2 linked regions of the Rhodopseudomonas palustris genome follow. The protein of the gene in region 1 binds, or shares a complex with, the protein of each later gene. Links are inferred from orthologs where the notes say so. Each region holds a gene or a part of one and is shown in the gene's direction. Other genes may lie near its edges. The genes, in order: rpsG and tig.

Evidence for each region.
Region 2: the proteins of rpsG (region 1) and tig are in contact, whole or in part, in a crystal structure (PDB 3GTY), measured with the Thermotoga maritima proteins. The link is inferred for Rhodopseudomonas palustris from one-to-one orthologs. Residues at the interface, in WP_004081843.1 of Thermotoga maritima: Lys34, Lys52, Lys55, Glu59, Arg62, Gln63, Glu66, Asn67, Lys69, Val71, Arg95, Ala109, Lys110, Lys111, Gly112, Arg113, Pro114, Glu117, Glu121, Ile124, Ala125, Tyr127, Asn128, Asn129, Thr130, Gly131, Lys135, Asp139, Arg142, Met143; in WP_004081061.1 of Thermotoga maritima: Glu122, Val124, Val129, Leu130, Tyr133, Glu188, Gly259, Ile262, Tyr263, Glu266, Ser270, Glu273, Gln274, Glu277, Arg308, Gln311, Ile312, Ser315, Tyr316, Glu325, Arg329, Arg336, Leu363, Phe366, Trp367, Arg373, Leu377, Arg381, Leu384, Glu387.

The regions. Positions count from the first base shown.
Region 1 is NZ_CP140155.1:1,826,217-1,835,297, reverse strand. The notes cover bases 3,722-6,425. They hold rpsG (30S ribosomal protein S7), read left to right. Parts: upstream 3,722-4,690; coding sequence 4,691-5,161; downstream 5,162-6,425. Other genes in these bases: fusA (elongation factor G), read left to right, coding at 5,192-6,425; rpsL (30S ribosomal protein S12), read left to right, coding at 4,304-4,675. Also shown: SR870_RS08365 (ABC transporter ATP-binding protein), read left to right, coding at 1-900; SR870_RS08360 (hypothetical protein), read left to right, coding at 1,366-2,496; more of fusA, read left to right, coding at 6,426-7,264; tuf (elongation factor Tu), read left to right, coding at 7,304-8,494; rpsJ (30S ribosomal protein S10), read left to right, coding at 8,579-8,887; rplC (50S ribosomal protein L3), read left to right, coding at 8,938-9,081.
Region 2 is NZ_CP140155.1:1,560,599-1,565,646, reverse strand. What follows is about bases 2,066-5,048. They hold tig (trigger factor), read left to right. Parts: upstream 2,066-2,869; coding sequence 2,870-4,228; downstream 4,229-5,048. Other genes in these bases: SR870_RS06965 (ATP-dependent Clp protease proteolytic subunit), read left to right, coding at 4,525-5,048; SR870_RS06980 (multicopper oxidase family protein), read right to left, coding at 2,066-2,484. Also shown: SR870_RS06985 (NAD(P)H-hydrate dehydratase), read left to right, coding at 1-1,107; more of SR870_RS06980, read right to left, coding at 1,156-2,065. UniProt on the Bacillus subtilis protein: Involved in protein export. Acts as a chaperone by maintaining the newly synthesized protein in an open conformation. Functions as a peptidyl-prolyl cis-trans isomerase.

The DNA.
Region 1 (9,081 bases):
ATGCAGTTCATCCCGGTCGCGATCCAGGCCGCCGCCGCGGTTCGCCACATGGAGGAAATGCTCGACGAGCCGGTCCCGATCGCCGACCGGCCGGGCGCCGCCGAGCTGCCGCGCATCACCGACAACATCGCGTTCGAGCGGGTGACGTTCGGCTATGAGGGCGCGGAGCGGCCGGTGCTGGACAATCTCAGCCTCGAGCTGCAGGCCGGCAAGACCATCGCCATCGTCGGCCCCAGCGGCTCGGGCAAGAGCACGCTGCTCAACCTGATCCTGCGGCTGTATCAGCCCGACGAGGGCCGCGTCAGCATCGACGGCGTCGACGTCCGCAAGGTGACGCTGGATTCGTTGCGGCAGAGCATGGCCGTGGTGTTCCAGGAGAACATGCTGTTCAACATGTCGATCCGCGAGAACATCCGGCTCGGCAAGGAGGGCGCCACCGACGCCGAGGTGGTCGCGGCGGCGAAGAAGGCCGAGATCCACCGCTACATCATGAGCCTCCCGGACAAATACGACACCCAGGTCGGCGAGCGCGGCGACACGCTGTCCGGCGGCCAGCGCCAGCGCCTCGCGATCGCCCGCGCGATCGTGCGGGATCCGGCGGTGCTGCTGCTCGACGAGGCGACCTCTGCGCTCGACCAGACCACCGAAGCCGCGATCAACAAGACGCTGCTGAAGCTGGCGCGCGGCCGCACCATGATCTTCTCGACCCACCGGCTCGCCTCGGTGGTCGGGATGGACGAGATCATCGTCATTTCCAACGGCCAGGCGATCGAGCGCGGCTCGCACAAGGAACTGCTGGCCAAGGACGGCGTCTATCGCAAGCTGTGGGACGACCAGACCCACGGCCGCCACGGCAGCCGGAATGACGACGATGATGATGACGACGACGAGGAGGATTGATCTGGTACGGATCGACGGATCTCTCCCGGGTCCCAGGCTGCCGATCCTGGCGATCGGTATGCACGGCGTCGATCGCTTCGCGACTGCAAGGGCCGGGCAGGGGCCATCGCGCGCCGAGTTCCGATCTGCTCGATCGAAGTAGGTAGACGCACGAGGCTCCGAATCGGGCTTCGCCGATGCAAGGATGTGCTCCATGGGGGGGCCGTCTGCGTCAAAGCGCTCGGACCTTCGCATTCGGCATCGCACGCGAACCGAACGCAGGCTGCCGGTAACCAGTCGCAGCAGCTCCGGCGACGACGGGGCTGAGACGAGAGTATCCGGCCAATGGCGTTGCGTCGGACTGACAGCGAGCAGGACGGGACGGTCTGCGGATGCGCTCCAGCGGCCCGACCGCGACCGCGGCCCGAATTCCGGTCATCGACGCGCGATCGACGCCGTTGGTTCGCTGCGGCTCTGCTGGCGGCGATGGCTGCGCTGATGCTGCCGTCCGCGGCGGCCGCCGAGGACCTGAACGCCCGGGCCGCGGCATCGGCCAAGGCCGACGACGGCTCGCTGCGCGCGCGTCCGGTGTTGCCTCGTCAGCCGATCAGCGCGCCGCGCTGGACGGTCTCCGCCGAAGCGCTGTTTCTCGGTCGCTCCGGCGCGGGTCGTCAGCCGCTGGTGTCGCTCGTCCCCGGCGACGTGTACTGGTGGACGCCCACCGGCCCGAACACCACCAACGTCCCCGGCGTCGAAGCCCTGAACAGCGGCCAGCTCGGCCAGCGTCTCGCAGCCGGACAGAAGCTCGGCCTCGCATATCGCGATCCGTCCGGCATCGGCGCCGAGCTGTCGTATTTTGGTGTGCTCGGGCTGAAGGTCGCCAAGGCCACCGGGCCCGAGAACCCGGGGCAATGGCTGGTGATGAAGGCCCCCGGCACGTTCTGGCAGACCCAGGACTACGCCTACCAGTCGATGGTGTGGCAGAGCGACACCCGCCTGCACAGCCTCGAGGCCAATGCCCGGCTGGAGCTGTCGCCACGCGTCACATTGCTGGCGGGCGTTCGCTGGCTGCAATTGCGCGACAGGCTCGAAGGCACGCTCGATCCGGCCGATCTGGGCCAGCCGATGTGGAAGTTCACCATTCCGAGCCGGCTGTCGGATGCGGTGCCGGTCGCCGGCAGTCCGATCGTCGCCAATCCTCCGTTCTGGACGACCGAGACCACCAACGATCTCTACGGCATTCAGATCGGCGCCAATGCAGCGCTCTGGGAAGCCGGCCGCTTCTCCCTCGACGCAACGATCAAGGCCGGCGTGTACGACAATCGTGCCAGGCAGCTCACGCTGGTGAGCATGCAGAAGCAGATCTATCCGGCAGAGGCTGCCAGCAGCGCCGCGGCGTTCGTCGCCGAGGGTGGGCTGGTGGCGAAATATCGCATCACCGAGGCCGCCGCGCTCAAGCTCGGCTACGCGGCGCTGTGGTTAGACGGCGTCGCGCTTGCCCCGGGCCAGATTCAGCAGACCTCGACGACGCCGAGCAGCGTCACCGCGCAGGGCGTCAATCACCGCTCCGGCACGCTGTTCCAAGGCATGACGTTCGGCGTGGAGTATTCATTCTAGCGCGCCTCATCAATCAAACGAAGCATCTCCTCACCCCGGCCGTGCCGAGCGAGTCCGTGCCCTTCAGTTCTTCGTCAAATACAGCGGCGTCCGCAGGATGAGCTGATAGGCCGGCTTCGGCGTCCAGGCGATCTGGGCGGTGACGCCGAACAGGCGGTTGTCGTTATCGTCCATGCGGTCGAGATCGAACCGCAGGATCGGCTGGGTGAAGGCCGCGATCGGCGTCAGGGCGAGGAGCTGCGCGCCCCCGAACGACTGCACGCCGGCGCGGCCCGTCGCCTTCCAGTTGTTCTCCCATTGATAATAGCCGCCGAGCCAGCCGACCCAGTTGGGCCGGATCTCGGCGCGGTCGGCGTCGATCGCGGTCAGCGTCGATTGCACGCCGGCGAGAAATCCGCGGGTCTCGTCGGCGCGAGCGCGTAGCTCGCCTCCAGGATGGTATTCAGCGACGTGGTCGCCAGCGGCCCGGACGGCACCGCGCGGGTCAGGGTGGATTGCAGCGTCAGCGTCGGGATCGCGCCGCCGTTCTGCTGATGGATGTCGGCCTGAACGCCGACGTTCCAGCTCGTGATCGCGACCGCGGTCCAGTCGAAATCGCCGGCCTTCGAGGCGGTGGCGCTGAAGCCGCCATACAGCGAGACCTGGTCGTTGACGTCCACCGTCAGCGGCACATCGAACCCGACGCCCTGGCTGGACGGCAGCGACGGCGCGGGCAGGGCGGCCAGCGACCTCAATTGCGACAGCACCCCTGAGGGATGGCTGAAGCCGATCGACAGCGCGCCGGCCGGAACCCGCGAATAATAGCTGCGCAGATCGAGATAGACTTGCGGCGCGCTGGGCTTGGCGGGGGCATCGTCGTCGTCCGAATCCGCGGCGAAGGCGAAAGCGGGAAGCTGCAGCGCGACCAGCGTCGCCACGGCCACGCGCACCGCGATGCCCGCATGCCGCGCGCTGGCGCCGGATGCGGGCCGCCTGCTCGCCTGATCGCTCCGCCACGCTGTCACGGATCGGCCGCCCTCTCGCCGGCACGATCGGAACGCCGCCGGGCAGAATCAGTAAGCACGCCGGCCGGCCGGGTTGCAATGGCGGGAGACCGCGGCAAGTCCGGACAGCGGGGGAAATCGCCGGTCACGAATCGTTAACGCGACTCGGGCTGCCTGCAGGGCGCGGATACGACGGTTGCATGACCGATTCTGCCGAAACCGGTGCTTCCCGCGCCGGATCGCGCGCCCGGGCGCCATCGCAGCGTCCCCCGAAGCACGCTTTCTCCGCTCTCCGCGACCCCTCGAAAAGCCTTATATGGCGGGCATTTCGCGCAAACGGAGGGTGGACCGGCGCGCGGCCCCCGAACGACGGCGAATGCGCGGTTTTGCCTTGACTTGCGGGGCCTGCGCCGATAAAACCCGGCCACTTCAAGACAGGCGGTGAGCTTCGCCAACGTCGGAACGGACCACCCGGACGTCTTCACGGACTTCGGGCACCAACCTCGACCCAAGACGCTCAAACGCTGTCTCTATAAGCCAGGCAATGCCAGGACGTTCATCGTTCTCCGGAGTTTCGATCTCCTGAGGACTGTTTTGGAAGCATGACCTCGGTACGAGGCCGGTCAGCAGACGCTGTCCGGACTTTGCTGCGGTCCTCTGTTGCATGGAAGCGCTTTCCGCTCAGCAATGAGTGGCTGGCGCGATTTCGCTTTGCGCGATCGGACTTGCTCCGATCCTGCGAGGCGGCCGCTGGGGCGGGTGCCCCGAACGAATTTTGCGAGGCCCCATAAAGGTTTCGCGTGAAGCTAAGGGTGAAGGCGAAGATGCCGACGATCAACCAGCTGATCGCACGTCCGCGCGTTGTGCAGAAGTCGCGCAAGAAGGTTCCGGCGCTCCAGCAGTCGCCGCAGAAGCGCGGCGTGTGCACCCGCGTCTACACCACGACGCCGAAGAAGCCGAACTCGGCTCTCCGTAAGGTCGCCAAGGTTCGGCTGACCAACGGCTTCGAGGTGATCGGTTACATTCCGGGTGAAGGCCACAACCTTCAGGAGCACTCGGTGGTCATGATCCGCGGCGGTCGCGTCAAGGATTTGCCCGGCGTGCGCTACCACATTCTCCGCGGCGTCCTCGATACCCAGGGCGTCAAGAACCGTAAGCAGCGTCGTTCGAAGTACGGCGCGAAGCGTCCGAAGTAAGCGGGAAACTGAATCATGTCTCGTCGTCATGCGGCTGAAAAGCGCGAAGTTCTTCCGGATCCGAAGTTCGGGAACATCGTGGTCACGAAGTTCATGAATTCGGTGATGTATGCCGGCAAGAAGTCGGTCGCCGAGGGCATCGTCTATGGTGCGCTCGACCTCATCGAGGCCAAGACCAAGCAGCCGCCGCTGGGCGTGTTCGAGCAGGCGCTCGAAAACGTCATGCCGGCCATCGAGGTCCGCTCCCGCCGCGTCGGCGGCGCCACCTACCAGGTGCCGGTCGAAGTCCGCAGCACCCGGCGCCAGGCGCTGGGCATTCGCTGGCTGATCACGGCGGCCCGCGGTCGCAACGAGAAGACCATGACCGAGCGGCTGTCGGCGGAACTGCTCGACGCCTCGAACAATCGCGGCAACGCCGTCAAGAAGCGTGAAGACGTGCACAAGATGGCGGAAGCCAACCGCGCGTTCTCGCACTATCGCTGGTAACGGCGAAGCAACGGAATCAAGGAAGACGTCATGCCCCGCGTTCACGCCATCGAGGACTACCGCAACTTCGGCATCATGGCTCACATCGATGCCGGCAAGACCACGACGACCGAGCGCATCCTGTTCTACACCGGCAAGAGCCACAAGATCGGCGAAGTGCACGAAGGTGCCGCGACGATGGACTGGATGACGCAGGAGCAGGAGCGGGGCATCACGATCACCTCCGCCGCCACCACCGCGTTCTGGAACGGCAAGCGCCTCAACATCATCGACACTCCCGGCCACGTCGACTTCACCATTGAAGTCGAGCGTTCGCTGCGCGTGCTCGACGGCGCGGTATGCGTGCTCGACAGCAACCAGGGCGTCGAGCCGCAGACCGAGACGGTCTGGCGTCAGGGCGACAAGTATCGGGTTCCGCGCATCGTCTTCGCCAACAAGATGGACAAGACCGGCGCCGACTTCTTCAAGTGCCTGCAGGACATCGTCGACCGCCTCGGCGCCAAGCCGGTGGCGATCCAGCTGCCGATCGGCTCGGAGAACAACTTCAAGGGCCTGATCGATCTGGTCCGCATGAAGGCCGTGGTGTGGAACGATGAATCGCTCGGCGCCAAGTTCGAAGACACCGACATTCCGGAAGATCTGCTCGAGCAGGCCAAGGAATATCGCGAGAAGATGATCGAGGCCGCCGTCGAGCTCGACGACGACGCCATGGCCGCCTATCTCGACGGCAAAGAGCCCGACGAGGCGACGCTGAAGCGGCTGATCCGCAAGGCGGTGCTGAACGGCGCGTTCTATCCGGTGCTGTGCGGTTCGGCGTTCAAGAACAAGGGCGTGCAGCCGCTGCTCGACGCCGTGGTCGACTATCTGCCGTCGCCGGTCGACGTGCCGGCGATCAAGGGCATCGACGAGGACGGCAACGAAGTCGTGCGCAAGGCGGACGACAGCGAGCCGCTGGCGCTGCTCGCGTTCAAGATCATGGACGATCCGTTCGTCGGCACCATCACCTTCTGCCGCATCTATTCCGGCGTTCTGCAGAGCGGCACCGGCGTGGTGAACTCGACCCGCGAGAAGAAGGAGCGCATCGGCCGCATGCTGCTGATGCACGCCAACAACCGCGAAGACATCAAGGAAGCCTATGCCGGCGACATCGTCGCGCTGGCCGGCCTCAAGGAAGCGCGCACCGGCGACACGCTGTGCGATCCCGCGAAGCCCGTGATCCTCGAAAAGATGGAATTCCCGGAGCCGGTGATCGAGATCGCGATCGAGCCGAAGTCGAAGGCCGACCAGGAGAGGCTCGGCGTCGCGCTGGCGAAGCTCGCGGCTGAAGATCCGTCGTTCCGGGTGTCCACCGATCTCGAATCCGGTCAGACCATCCTCAAGGGGATGGGCGAACTGCATCTCGACATCAAGGTCGACATCCTGAAGCGCACCTACAAGGTCGATGCGAATATCGGCGCGCCGCAGGTGGCGTTCCGTGAGCGTATCACCAAGAAGGCCGAGGTCGACTACACCCACAAGAAGCAGACCGGCGGTACCGGTCAGTTCGCGGCGGTGAGCTTCATCGTCGAGCCGAACGAGCCCGGCGCCGGCTACGAGTTCATCTCCAAGGTCGTCGGCGGTTCGGTTCCGAAGGAATACATCCCCGGCGTCGAGAAGGGCATCGAGAGCGTGCTCGGCTCCGGCGTGGTCGCGGGCTTCCCGGTGGTCGACGTCAAGGTGACGCTGGTCGACGGCAAGTATCACGACGTCGACTCGTCGGCGCTGGCCTTCGAAATCGCCTCGCGGGCCGCCTTCCGCGAAGCGCTGCAGAAGGGCAAGTCGGTTCTGCTCGAGCCGATCATGAAGGTCGAATGCGTCACCCCGGAAGACTACACCGGTTCGGTGATCGGCGACCTCAACTCGCGGCGCGGCCAGATCCAGGGCCAGGACATGCGCGGCAACGCCAACGTCATCAACGCGATGGTGCCGCTCATGAACATGTTCGGTTACGTGAACAACCTGCGCTCGATGAGCCAGGGTCGCGCGACCTTCACGATGCAGTTCGACCACTACGCGGAAGCCCCGGCAAACGTGTCGGCGGAAGTCCAGAAGAAGTTTGCCTGATTGTCGCCGGCGTAAGCTGCGACTGAACGGAGAAGAACGATGGCCAAAGCAAAGTTTGAACGAAACAAGCCGCACTGCAACATTGGGACGATCGGTCACGTCGACCATGGCAAGACGTCGCTGACGGCGGCGATCACCAAGGTTCTGGCGGAGACCGGCGGCGCGACGTTCACGGCCTACGACCAGATCGACAAGGCGCCGGAAGAGAAGGCGCGTGGCATCACGATCTCGACGGCTCACGTCGAATACGAGACGCAGAACCGCCACTACGCGCATGTCGACTGCCCGGGCCACGCCGACTACGTCAAGAACATGATCACCGGTGCGGCGCAGATGGACGGCGGCATCCTGGTGGTGTCGGCAGCCGACGGCCCGATGCCGCAGACCCGCGAGCACATCCTGCTGGCGCGTCAGGTCGGCGTTCCGGCGCTGGTCGTGTTCCTGAACAAGTGCGACATGGTCGACGATCCGGAGCTGCTCGAACTGGTGGAAATGGAAGTTCGCGAACTTCTCTCCAAGTACGACTTCCCGGGCGATGACATTCCGATCATCAAGGGTTCGGCGCTGGCCGCCCTCGAGAACTCCGACCAGAAGCTCGGCCACGACGCGATCCTGGAGCTGATGAAGGCGGTCGACGCCTACATTCCGCAGCCGGAGCGCCCGATCGACCAGCCGTTCCTGATGCCGGTCGAAGACGTGTTCTCGATCTCGGGCCGCGGCACGGTGGTGACCGGTCGCGTCGAGCGCGGCATCGTCAAGGTCGGCGAGGAAATCGAGATCGTCGGCATCCGCGACACCCAGAAGACGACCTGCACCGGCGTCGAAATGTTCCGCAAGCTGCTCGATCAGGGCCAGGCCGGCGACAACATCGGCTGCCTGCTGCGCGGCACCAAGCGCGAGGACGTCGAGCGCGGCCAGGTGCTGTGCAAGCCGGGTTCGGTGAAGCCGCACACCAAGTTCAAGGCCGAGGCCTACATTCTGACGAAGGAAGAGGGCGGACGTCACACCCCGTTCTTCACCAACTATCGTCCGCAGTTCTACTTCCGCACCACCGACGTCACCGGCGTCGTGCATCTGCCGGAAGGCACCGAGATGGTGATGCCGGGCGACAACATCGCGATGGAAGTGCACCTGATCGTGCCGATCGCCATGGAAGAGAAGCTGCGCTTCGCCATCCGCGAAGGCGGCCGCACCGTCGGCGCCGGCGTGGTGGCCTCGATCATCGAGTAAGGCGAATAGGGAATAGAGAGTGGCGGGCAGGGACCTGTCCGCCGCTCACTACTCACCATTGGCTCACTGAAGAAAGATACGGCAATGAACGGCCAGAATATTCGCATTCGCCTCAAGGCGTTTGACCATCGGATTCTCGATACGTCGACGCGTGAGATCGTCAACACCGCGAAGCGAACCGGTGCGCAGGTGCGCGGGCCGATCCCGCTGCCGACCCGGATCGAGAAGTTCACCGTCAACCGTTCGCCGCACGTCGACAAGAAGAGCCGCGAGCAGTTCGAGATGCGCACTCACAAGCGCCTCCTCGACATCGTAGACCCGACCCCGCAGACCGTCGATGCGCTGATGAAGCTCGACCTGGCTGCCGGCGTCGACGTCGAAATCAAGCTCTGAGATTGGACCGTCCGGTTACTTAACGGACAGAAAGAACAGGAAGCACGCCGATGCGCTCCGGAGTGATCGCACAGAAGGTCGGGATGACGCGGGTCTTTACGGAGACCGGCGAACATATCCCTGTGACCGTGCTGAAGCTGGGCAACTGCCAGGTGCTCGCCCATCGCACCACCGAGAAGAACGGCTACGTCGCG
Region 2 (5,048 bases), 270 kb from region 1 along the record:
CTGGAGATCATCGAGGCGGTCAACGCCACCGGCGTGCCGGTGCTGGCCGTCGATCTGCCGAGCGGCATCAACGGCGCCAGCGGCGCGGTGCTGGGCGCAGCGATCAAGGCGCGCGAGACGGTGACGTTCTTCCGCCGCAAACCGGGGCATCTGCTGGTGCCGGGGCGGCTGTATTGCGGCAAGCTGAAGGTCGCCGATATCGGCATCGATCCAGCGGTGCTCGACGAGATCAGGCCGCAGGCCTTCGAGAACGATCCGGATCTGTGGCTCCAGCATTTCCCGGTGCCGCGCGCCGACGGCCACAAATACGGCCGCGGCCATGCCGTGGTGATCTCCGGCGAAATGTCGCAGACCGGGGCGGCGCGGCTCGCTGCGCGCGGGGCGCTGCGGGCCGGTGCGGGGCTGGTGACGCTGGCGTCGCCGCGCGACGCGCTGGCGGTGAACGCCACGGCGCTGACCGCGGTGATGGTCCGGGCGATCGACACGCCGGAGGAATTGGCGGGGATGCTGGCGGACCGGCGGTTCAACGCGGTCGGCGTCGGTCCCGGCGCAGGCGTCGATGACCGGACTCGCGGCAATGTGCTGGCGGCGCTGGCCGCGGGCGCCGGCACGGTGCTCGACGCCGACGCGCTGACGGCCTTCGCGGGCAATCCCGAAGCGCTGTTCGAGGCGATCAAATCCGGCGCTAATCCACAGGTTATCCTCACCCCGCATGAGGGTGAATTCCCGCGACTCTTCAGTGATATGAGCAACAAAAATCCACTTCGCTCGAAACTCGAACGTGTCCGCGTAGCGGCGCAACGTTCCGGGGCCGTGGTGCTGCTCAAGGGGCCGGACACGGTGGTGGCGTCGCCGGACGGCCGCGCCGCGATCGCGTTCAACGCGCCGCCCTGGCTCGCCACCGCCGGAGCCGGCGACGTGCTGACCGGCATCATTACCGGGCTGCTGGCTCAGCGGGTGGCGGCGTTCGAGGCGGCCTGCATCGGGGTGTGGATGCACGGCGAGGCGGCCTGCGAGGCCGGGCCGGGGCTGATCGCGGAGGACCTGACCGAGACGCTGCCGGCAGTGACCCGGCGGGTGTATGACGGGCTCGGCATCGAATACTGAGGCCGGTTCCACGAAACCGTGGAGTTGGAGAGGCTTGGGCCTCGCAGCTCAGGTGACGAGGTAGCTCCGCAGCAACCGCGGCGCCGACCATTTCGCGGCGAAGGCTTCCATCAGCCACAGGCCGGGATGCTCGGCGGCGAAGGCGATGCGCTGGGTCTGGCCGGCGTCGATCGCCAGCGTGTCCAGCCAGAACGGCTTCCAGCCGTCGTCGAGCCGGTCGAGCAGCCGGAAATGATGGCCGTGCAGATGAAAGATCATCGGCATCGTCGCGCGGTTGACCAGCGCCAGCACCACCGTGCGGCCGCGCTTGACCTGGAACGCGGGGCCGGCGGCTGGGGAGAATTTGCCGGGCGCGAACCAGTCGAGCTGTCCCGGCGTCAGCGCGCCGAGCGGCAGCTCCACCCGCAGCGCCGAGCCGAGCGGAAGCTGCGCCGGCAGGCCGTTGTCGGGCAGCGGCGCGGGCAGTGGCCGCGGCGCGGGGCGCAGCGCCGGCTCGCTCGACGTGATAAGTCTCGCGATCGGCGTCGGCTTGCCGCCGTCGAGCAGCGTGATCGCCGAGGTCGAGCCCGGCGGCCTTGTGGCATCGAGCAGCACATCGACGCGGGTGCCGGGCGCCAGCACCAGGGTGCCGTTGCGCGCCAGGAAGGGTTCGGCCGGCTGGCTGTCGAGGGCGATCACCCGGACGTCGTGATCGTCGATTCTAAGAGCAATGACATTGCGCTGGCAGGCGTTGATGAAGCGGAGCCTGAACCGGCCATTGGCGCGCAGCGCGATGTCCGCGGTCGGCTTGCCGTTGATCGTGTAGAGCCATGGCGTATCGCCGGAATCGGTTCCGGCGGCGAGCGGCCGGCCGTCGCTGCCGAGCCTTGCATCCTCGATCAGCACGACCTCGTCGCCATCGACCTGCGGCGGCGTCGCCTCCTGCACCACCAGCGGCAGCGCCGGCATCGGCGCCGGGCCGCCGTCGGCGGTTAGGCGCAAATCGGCGAGCAGGGTGCCGGCGGAGCGCAGCGGCAGCACGAAACTGTCATTGCCGCCGGGCGGCACCGGCTGTCGGCCGATCAGCGGTTCGGCGGCGGCGACGCCATCGAGGCCGCGCCAGCTCAGCAGCGCCGGCTGCTTCAGCTCATTCTCGAACCGCACGGCAACCTCGTCGCCGCGCCGCAGCACGACGGTTTCGGCGAGCGCCAGCATCGGCCGCGCCACCGGCTCGCCGCCGGCTTTCAACACGGTGTTGCCGATGCTCGCGCGGAGCGTCAGGCTCTTGCGGGTCGCCGCCGTCTGGGCGGCACCAGGCAGCGGCAGGCCGGCGAGCGCGGCGCCGCCGAGGCCGGCGAGAAGGGTGCGGCGCGACAGCGGGAAGGGGGCGTTGGTCATCGTCGATGCGGACCATGTTCGGGCCGCGCTGTCCACTGCGGCGGGCCGCCGCGGAAGCCGCAGTGCAGCGGGATTTTCTTGATGCACAACCTATATGTCATGTTATAAGCCCGCCGCCCGCGGCATCGCGGCCGGACATGATGCTCTTCGCGGGCGTGGCGGAATTGGTAGACGCGCTGGATTTAGGTTCCAGTGACGAAAGTTGTGGGGGTTCGAGTCCCTCCGCCCGCACCACGCAAGTGCTCTTGCTCATGACGCATTTCCGGTGGGCCGGGTCCGCAGGGACACGCGCCCGCCAAGCCACCGGTGCAGGCGAGACGCCGCGCATCGCAACACTCGACACCTCCAGCCGCCCGGCTGGGTCACACGGAAGAAGATCGACGCCATGCAGGTCAAGGAAACCGTCGCCGACGGGTTGAAGCGCGAATTCGAAGTCAATGTCCCGGCTGCGGACATCGACGCCCAGGTCGACGCGCGTCTGGTCGACCTGAAGGACAAGGTGAAGCTCAATGGCTTCCGTCCCGGCAAGGTCCCGGTCAGCCATCTGAAGCGCGTCTATGGCCGCTCGGTTGCCGCCGAGACCATCGACAAGCTGGTGCGCGAGACCAATGACGGCATCTTCGCCGAGCGCGGCTTCCGCCTCGCCACCGAGCCGAAGATCACGATGCCGCAGGATCAGAAAGTGGTCGAGGACATCCTCGCCGGCAAGTCGGACCTGAACTATACGGTCGCGATCGAAGTCGTGCCGACGATCGAACTGGCCGACTTCAAGAGCTTCTCGGTCGAGAAGCCGGTGGTCGAGGTTTCGGATTCCGACGTCGACGACGCGATCAAGCGGATCGCCGAGGCCAACCGCGCTTACGCCGAGAAGGCAGAGGGCGCCAAGGCCGAGACCGGCGACCGCGTCACGGTGTCGTTCAAGGGCACGATCGACGGTGTCGCGTTCGACGGCGGCACCGGCGAAGACATTCCGGTGGTGATCGGCTCGAACAGCTTCATCCCGGGCTTCGAGGACCAGCTCGTCGGCATCGGCGTCGGCGAGACCCGCACCATCAAGGTGTCGTTCCCGGCCAATTACGCCAGCGAGACGCTGGCCGGCAAGCCGGCCGAGTTCGAGACCACGGCGACCAAGGTCGAGGCGCCGCAGGACGTCACCATCGACGACGAATTCGCCAAGACACTCGGCATGGAATCGCTCGACAAGCTGAAGGAAGCCGCGAAGGCGCGCCTCGCCGCCGAATATGCCGGCGCCACCCGTCTGCGGGTCAAGCGCCAGTTGCTCGACCGCCTCGACGAGACCCACAAATTCGACGCGCCGCCCTCGCTGGTGGAGCAGGAATTCGCGGTGATGTGGCAGTCGATCAACGCCGAGATGCAGCAGAACGGCAAGAGCTTCGCCGACGAGGACACCACGGAAGAGGCGGCGCGCGAGGAATATCGCAAGATCGCCGACCGCCGCGTCCGGCTCGGCCTGGTGCTGTCGGAAATCGGCGAGAAGAACAAGATCCAGGTCACCGACGACGAGGTCAGCCGCGCCGTGATCGAGCGCGCCCGGCAGATGCCGGGCCGCGAGAAGGAGGTCTGGGACTTCTACCGCAGCAACAACGAGGCGCTGGCCCAGCTCCGCGCCCCGATCTACGAGGACAAGGTCGTCGATTTCATCCTCGAGCTCGCCACCGTGACCGAGAAGCCGGTCAGCCGCGAGGAACTGTACAAGGACGACGACGACAAGACCGCCGCCTGAGCCAGTCTACAGCTATTCCAGCGGCCGCCGTGACCACCCGTCACGGCGGCCGTTTCGCGTCGTGAGGCGGCGTTAACGATGCCCTGTGAAACCGGGCCGAATCCCGGCCGGCGGTTTTGCCGTTGCCTGCCGAATCAGTATCAACTCGGGCGAGAAACGGGTCTCACCCTTGTCGCCGCGCAATCGGCCCATATCTGAGCACTCGCTTCACGTCCTGCATCACGGGACGATCGCTCGCTGCGGAGCCCTTCGTCCTGGCCCGTGAGCCGTCGTCTTCGACAACCCTCAGGTGAATTATGCGCGATCCGGTGGAAACCTACATGAACCTCGTGCCGATGGTGGTCGAGCAGACCAACCGCGGTGAACGGGCCTACGACATCTTCTCGCGCCTCCTGAAAGAGCGGATCATCTTCCTGACCGGACCGGTCGAGGACGGCATGTCGACTTTGATCGTGGCCCAGCTTCTGTTTCTCGAAGCCGAGAATCCGAAGAAGGAAATCTCGATGTACATCAACTCGCCGGGCGGGGTGGTGACGTCGGGTCTGGCGATCTACGACACCATGCAGTTCATCCGCCCGCCGGTGTCGACGCTGTGCACCGGCCAGGCCGCCTCGATGGGCTCGCTGCTGCTCGCCGCCGGCCACAAGGACATGCGGTTCTCGCTGCCGAACGCCCGGATCATGGTGCATCAGCCGTCCGGCGGGTTCCAGGGCCAGGCCACCGACATCATGCTGCACGCCCAGGAAATCCTGAACCTGAAGAAGCGGCTGAACGAGATTTACGTCCACCACACCGGCCAGACCTACAAGGCGATCGAGGA